Regions from separate parts of the Clostridium sp. TJA032 genome, predicted to be linked through region 2. Evidence: a T-box and tRNA genes for the amino acid it is inferred to sense, from the RefSeq annotation. Region 2 holds a T-box; the other holds one or more tRNA genes.
The links. The T-box of region 2 lies ahead of AC4FRL_RS09450 (glycine--tRNA ligase). A T-box ahead of a tRNA ligase gene usually reads a tRNA of that ligase, here a tRNA-Gly.
Positions count from the first base shown of each region.

Region 1 (3,657 bases), on a different contig from region 2:
CAGGAGTACATACTATGTGTCCGTCAGCAAGAGTAAATTGTCTTACTCTTATAAGACCATGCATTTCTCCTGAAGCTTCATTTCTAAATAAAGTAGAAGTTTCAGCAAATCTTACTGGTAAATCTCTATAACTATGTTGAGTTGCATTATATATTGCATATTGGAATGGACAAGTCATTGGTCTTAAAGCAAATACTTCACTATCCTTTTCTTCATCTCCTAAAACGAACATACCATCTTTATAGTGGTCCCAGTGTCCTGAAATTTTATAAAGGTCGCTTTTAGCCATTAAAGGTGTTTTAGTTAAAACGTATCCTCTTCTTTGTTCCTCATCTTCAATCCATCTTTGAAGAGTTTGAATTATTCTAGCTCCCTTTGGCATTAATAGAGGAAGACCTTGACCTACATTTTCATCTGTAGTAAATATTCCAAGTTCTCTACCTAATTTATTATGGTCTCTCTTTTTAGCTTCTTCTAAAGCTTCTAAATATGCATCTAATTCAGATTTTTTAGGGAAAGCAGTTCCATATACTCTTGAAAGCATTTTGTTCTTTTCGTTACCTTTCCAGTAAGCACCAGTAGATCTTAATAACTTAACAGCTTTCATTGGTTTAATAGCCATTAAGTGAGGACCAGCACAAAGGTCAACAAAATCACCTATTTGATAGAATGAAATTACTTCATCTTCTGGAAGGTCATTTATAAGTTCTACTTTATAAGGTTCATCCTTCATAAGTTCTAAAGCTTCATTTCTAGGAAGTTCAAATCTTTTTATTTCAGGATTTTCTTTTATTATTTTTTTCATTTCTTCTTCTAATTTGTTTAATTGGTCAGCAGAAAATGGCTTTTCAGTATCAAAATCATAATAGAAGCCATTATCTATTGATGGTCCTATAGCTAATTTATCTTGTGGGAAAAGTCTTTTAACAGCAGCTGCTAGTACATGAGATGCAGTATGGTTAAAAGCATGTTGACCCTCTTTAGAATCAAAAGTACATATTTCTAATGAGGAATCCTCATTAACTATAAATCTTAAGTCCTCAACTTTTCCATTTAATATACCACAACAAGCATTTCTTGCAAGTCCTTGGCTTATGCTTTGAGCTATTTCAAAAATTGATAATCCAGCTTCTACTTCCTTTACTGAACCATCTTTAAGTGTAATTTTTATCATATTAATTTCTCCTTTCGAAATAATTTTCTTTATTCTTTCATAAAAAATAAAAACTCTCGTCTCTTTTCTAAATAGAAAAGGGACGAGAGTGTATATTCCCGTGGTTCCACCCAATTTGTGTTAAAAAACACCTCTTAAAATAATCGTAACGTGATTAAACGGACTTGATTAGAGTCACTCAGAGTTAGTTTTCAACTAATTCCATTTAAAAGTACTCACAGCTATTGTACCTTCTCTCTGAAAATGTACCAAAGTTTACTCTTCTCTTCATTGTGTTAACAAACTTATAATATTTACTTAAGATTATAAGTTTATTATTTTTGTATGTCAATGGATAAAATAAAAATAAATTCTAATTTAATTTTATATAATAATTTAAATGAAATAAAATTTTAAATGTTAAAAAAATAGAATATAGATAAATATTATATCCAAATTTTTAATAAAATAATTTTAAAAAAATATTGAAATAAAATTTAAAAAATATTATAATAAAAACATAGGTTTGCAGGTGTGGCGGAATTGGCAGACGCACTAGACTTAGGATCTAGCGCCTACGGCGTGGGGGTTCGACTCCCTTCACCTGCACCAACTTATAAGCGGGTGTAGTTCAATGGTAGAACACCAGCCTTCCAAGCTGGATACCCGGGTTCGATTCCCGGTACCCGCTCCACTTTACATAATATATTAAATTTTATGCGGGAGTGACTCAATGGTAGAGTGTCACCTTGCCAAGGTGAAAGTTGCGGGTTCGAGTCCCGTCTTCCGCTCCACTTATGCGGGTGTAGTTCAATGGTAGAACACCAGCCTTCCAAGCTGGATACCCGGGTTCGATTCCCGGTACCCGCTCCAAATTATGCACCATTAGCTCAGTTGGTAGAGCACCTGACTCTTAATCAGGGAGTCCAGGGTTCGAATCCCTGATGGTGCACCAAAAGCATCCATGTTTTGGGTGCTTTTTTTTATTTTTATAAAATTTTCTAATGAAAAAAATAGTAGGTTTTTATTAAAATTACTATATAAGAGTTGTTAAATATCATTATTGCTAATTTTAGAAATTATATTTAAATATAAAAGGGGGAAATTTATGTTTAAAGAAATATTTAATAATAAAGATTTAAGTATTGTTTTTACAGGAGATAGTATAACTCATGGGGCACTTCATACTAAGGGATATAGAAGTTATACTGAATATTTTAGAGAGATATTAATAAGAAATAATAATTTTAATAATAGAAAAAATTCTAATATTAGTGTTTTTAATACTGGAATTTCTGGGGCTACAACCTTAGATATATTAGAAAATTTTGATGATTGTATAAAGAAGTATAGTCCTAATATTGTTTTTATTATGCTCGGTATGAATGATTGTGCAGAAAATAAGGTACCTTTAGAAATTTATAAAAAAAATATATTAAGAATTATAGAAAAAGTTGAGAGCTTAGGAGCTAATATTTTTATTCAAACTAGTAATATAATAAATAATGATATTAGTAGAAAAAGTATTGATGAGTATATGGATATTTTAAGAATGATTTCTAAGGAGAGAAATATATTTTTAATAGATCATTATAGAAGTTGGGAAGAACTTTATAACAAGGATTTAAATATTAAATCCTTACTTTTAAGTGATAATATTCATCCAAATGAGTTAGGACATTTAGAAATTACTAAATTTATTTTTAATAGCTTAAACATTTTAGATAAAGATGTTTTAGATTCTTTGTTAAATGACCATATCTTTTATAAAAAAGAAAAGGTAAAAGAGTTAGAGTATGTTATAGAAAATTCTTTTAATGTTTATGATATTTTTTCTGAAGAAAGTAAAAGAAAAATAGAATTGATATATAAGATAATAGTAGAGGAAAAAGGAAGTGTTTTTGAATTTATATATAGTAAGCGTTTTAGTGAAGATAGGATATTTTTTAAAAACTATATTGAATATCTAGAAGAAAGAGTGCGCTGGGAACTAAATGATGGTTCTATAGAAAGTAAGAAAAGATTTATGCTTAATTTATATAATGAAAATTTTAATATAAAATATATATTAAATAATTTTTCTGATACTGTTTTAAAATTTAAGCCTAGGGTTTTATTTATATCTTTAAATGAAGAAGTAGATAATCTATATGAGTTTGAGAAAGATATTTTTAAGTTATATATTAAGACAAAGGAGATAAATACTTTTTTAGTAATAGAAAATTTATTAAATCTTAAGAAAGAGTGTATAGAAGTTATAGAAAATTTAGTTAAAAATAGAGAGATATTATTTATAAATCATTATGAATATTTTAAAAATATAAAACTTTATAATAGTGATTTTGGTGAAATATTTTTTTCGAAGAATAAACTAAGTTATAAAGGAGAAATTTTAATTGCTAGAAATCTTTTTAAAATATTTAACATATATGATGAGAAAAGTTTAATATGTAGTTTAAAGTTCTTTTAAATTTAAGCTAAATAAAAACCTAAAAAGTTTTTAT
Region 1 covers NZ_JBZEFB010000003.1:84,949-88,605, reverse strand. Annotated here, with positions in the region: gene thrS (threonine--tRNA ligase) at 1-1,174, opposite strand, end outside; T-box leader at 1,250-1,454, opposite strand; tRNA gene AC4FRL_RS08725 (tRNA-Leu) at 1,682-1,765, shown strand; tRNA gene AC4FRL_RS08720 (tRNA-Gly) at 1,774-1,847, shown strand; tRNA gene AC4FRL_RS08715 (tRNA-Gly) at 1,873-1,947, shown strand; tRNA gene AC4FRL_RS08710 (tRNA-Gly) at 1,953-2,026, shown strand; tRNA gene AC4FRL_RS08705 (tRNA-Lys) at 2,033-2,108, shown strand; gene AC4FRL_RS08700 (SGNH/GDSL hydrolase family protein) at 2,262-3,623, shown strand.
Region 1: it encodes a tRNA-Gly, which carries the amino acid that the T-box ahead of AC4FRL_RS09450 (glycine--tRNA ligase) is inferred to sense. The anticodon was not compared.

Region 2 (3,657 bases):
TATATTTCCTCCAACAACTTCTCCTTCAAGGTAACTTCCATTTATCCATATATAATTTATATTGAATATATCATTTTTACCTTCTATAAAAGAGGATTTAAAATCACCTAACTGCTCCTTAGCACAATTTCCTATTAAATTTCTTAATTGATAATTGTAAGTAGGTATAGAAGTCTTTTTATATATAGCATTAAGTAATACTGTTAAATCACTATATCCAAAGAAAGGTTTAGGATTTTCTTTTATTAATTCAAAATTTAGAAATTCTAAAACTTCATTAGCTAAATCGCCTCCTGAAATATCAAAAATCATTTTTATATCTTTATTTAAAAAAAGCTTTTCTAAGGCTCTAGCTTTTTCTTCTCCTGTTCCACTAAAAAGGTTATATTCCTTTGCATATAATGTATCAGCTTCTAAAGTATTGATTCCTAATAACTTTAAGTTATCCTTTAAAGCATCTATAACAAATTTATTTCTTAAACTAATTCCATTTGAACAACTTATTATACCTATTTTATCTCCTTCATTTAAAATAACCATATTTTAATACCTCCTAAAAATAATTATAATAATACCACTTGTTTTTATAAATTTACCCACCTTAAAATATTATACAATTAAATTTAACTTATTTATAAAAAATTAGTAAGGTTCTAAATTAAATAAAAAAGCTTATAAATATTTTAAAATATTTATAAGCTTTACTTTTAATTAAAACTCTAAGCTTTTTTCAATTATAGCTTTAACATCTTCAATTTTAACTCTTTGTTGTTCCATGTTATCTCTATCTCTTACAGTTACACATCCATCCTCTAAAGTATCGAAATCAACTGTTATACAGAAAGGAGTACCAATTTCATCTTGTCTTCTATATCTCTTACCAATACTTCCTGTTTCATCATAATCAACATTAAAGTATTTGCTAAGTTCAGCGTATACTTCATCAGCTTTTTCTGATAATTTTTTAGAAAGTGGTAATATAGCAGCTTTAAATGGTGCTAAAGCTGGGTGTAAGTGCATAACTGTTCTTACATCTACTTTTCCATTAGCTCCTTCTAACTCTTCTTCATCATAAGCTTCAACTAAGAATGCTAAAGCAACTCTATCAGCTCCTAATGATGGTTCTATAACATATGGTACATATTTTTCATTTGTTGTTGGGTCTAAGTAACTCATATCTTGTCCTGAGTGCTCAGCATGTTTCTTTAAGTCATAGTCTGTTCTATCAGCTATTCCCCAAAGTTCTCCCCAACCAAATGGGAATAAATATTCTATATCTGAAGTAGCATTTGAGTAGAAGCTTAATTCTTCTTCTCCATGGTCTCTCATTCTTATATTATTTTCATTCATTCCTAAGTTTAATAAGAAGTTCCAACAACTATCTTTCCAGTAATTAAACCATTCTAAGTCAGTTCCTGGTTTACAGAAAAATTCAAGCTCCATTTGTTCAAACTCTCTAGTTCTGAAAGTGAAGTTACCTGGAGTTATTTCATTTCTGAAAGATTTACCAATTTGAGCTATACCAAATGGTATTTTCTTTCTTGTAGTTCTTTGAACTGATTTAAAGTTTACGAATATACCTTGAGCAGTTTCTGGTCTTAAATATACTTCGTTTTTACTATCTTCAGTTATTCCTTGGAAAGTTTTAAACATTAAATTAAACTTTCTTATGTCTGTATAATTTAATTTTCCACACTTTGGACAAACTATGTTGTTTTTAACTATGTAGTCCATTAATTCTTCATTGCTCCATCCATCAGCTGTAGCAACTTCTGCTCCGTTTGCAGTCATATGGTCTTCAACTAATTTATCAGCTCTAAATCTAGCTTTACATTCTTTACAATCCATTAAAGGATCTGAAAATCCTCCAACATGACCTGATGCAACCCAAACTTCTCTATTCATTAAGATAGCTGAATCTAATCCAACATTATATTTACTCTCTTGAACAAACTTTTTCCACCAAGCTTTTTTTACGTTATTCTTAAATTCAACTCCTAATGGGCCGTAATCCCATGAGTTTGCAAGTCCACCGTATATTTCTGAGCCTGGGAATATAAATCCTCTATTTTTACATAAGGCTACTATTTTATCCATAGTTTTTTCTACTGCCATATTACAATTACCTCCATCTAAATTAAATAAATTATTTTATATTAATTCTTCACTTTATAAAGAACTTTAAACTTCCTTGAAAAATATTTCTAACAGCTTTTATTAACTGCTAGAAATACTTATTCTAGATTAACAGCCTAAGGGCTTTATATAAATAAAAAAAGCCATTACATTCAAAGGGACGAAATAAAATTCCGCGGTTCCACCCTTTTTAGCAAAAGCTCATCTCTCACAATAATTGTACTCAAAAGCTCCCTTCATTTTAAATCTTTAATAACTTACACCAACCGCTATCTCTCTAAAAAAGATTTTAAAACTACTCTTCTTTATCATAGTACTTATTTAGTTATATTCTTAATTTTATCAAAACTAAATTATATGTCAATAAAAAAAGAATTTATAAGCATATAAATTTATATGTTTATAAATTCTTTCTAAGCTAATTTTAAGCAAAAAAAATGGCTCCTCGGAGAGGACTCGAACCTCCAACCTATCGGTTAACAGCCGAGTGCTCCACCATTGAGCTACCGAGGAACATTTACAAATTTATTATACCATATTTGAAATAAAATACAATAGTTTTTTCATAAAATTTTATAAAAAAGTCTAATTTTTTAAATTAACTTCTAAGTATAAAAAAATATATTTTAATATAATTTTCTTTATAAAAATATAGGACACTTTTAATCTTTAATTATCAATTGAAAGTGTCCTTATTTAAAAATTATTTTTGAATACTAGTATAATTTTGCTCCTGCAGGAATTCTATCATCAACCATAAGAAGGTTAAGTCCTTCACGACCATCTTCTTCATGTACTGCTGAAATTAACATACCTTCTGAAGCTATACCCATCATTTTTCTTGGTGGTAAGTTTACAATAGCAATTGCTGTTTTACCAACAAGTTCTTCTGGTTCATAATACTCATGAATACCACTTAAAATAACACGGTCTTTACGTTCTCCATCATCTAATGTAAACTTTAAAAGCTTTTTAGATTTAGGAACTGCTTCACAAGCAAGAATTTTAACTGCACGATAATCAGATTTAGCAAATGTTTCAAAATCAATCATATCTTTAAAGATAGGCTCTATTTTTACATTTGAAAAATCTACTTTTTCTTTTTCTACTGGAGTAGAGGAAACAACTTTTTCTTCATTTTTAACTTCAATTTTTGAAGAACCTTGTGGTTTCATTGTTGGGAATAAAATTACGTCTCTTATTGATGAAGAGTTAGTTAAGAACATTATCATTCTGTCTATTCCAATTCCTAATCCACCAGTTGGAGGCATACCAGTTTCTAAAGCACTCATGAATTCTTCATCTAACATGTATGCTTCATCATCACCGTATTCTCTTTCTCTAGCTTGTTGTTCAAATCTTTCTCTTTGAACTATTGGGTCGTTAAGCTCTGAGTATGAGTTACACACTTCTCTACCATATACAAATCCTTCAAATCTCTCAGTAAACATTTCATTTCCTCTTTTTTTCTTAGTAAGAGGTGATATCTCTACTGGATAATCTGTTAAGAAAGTAGGTTGT
Region 2 covers NZ_JBZEFB010000004.1:4,932-8,588, forward strand. Annotated here, with positions in the region: gene AC4FRL_RS09445 (S66 family peptidase) at 1-540, opposite strand, end outside; gene AC4FRL_RS09450 (glycine--tRNA ligase) at 712-2,115, opposite strand; T-box leader at 2,290-2,457, opposite strand; tRNA gene AC4FRL_RS09455 (tRNA-Asn) at 2,575-2,649, opposite strand; gene lysS (lysine--tRNA ligase) at 2,853-3,657, opposite strand, start outside.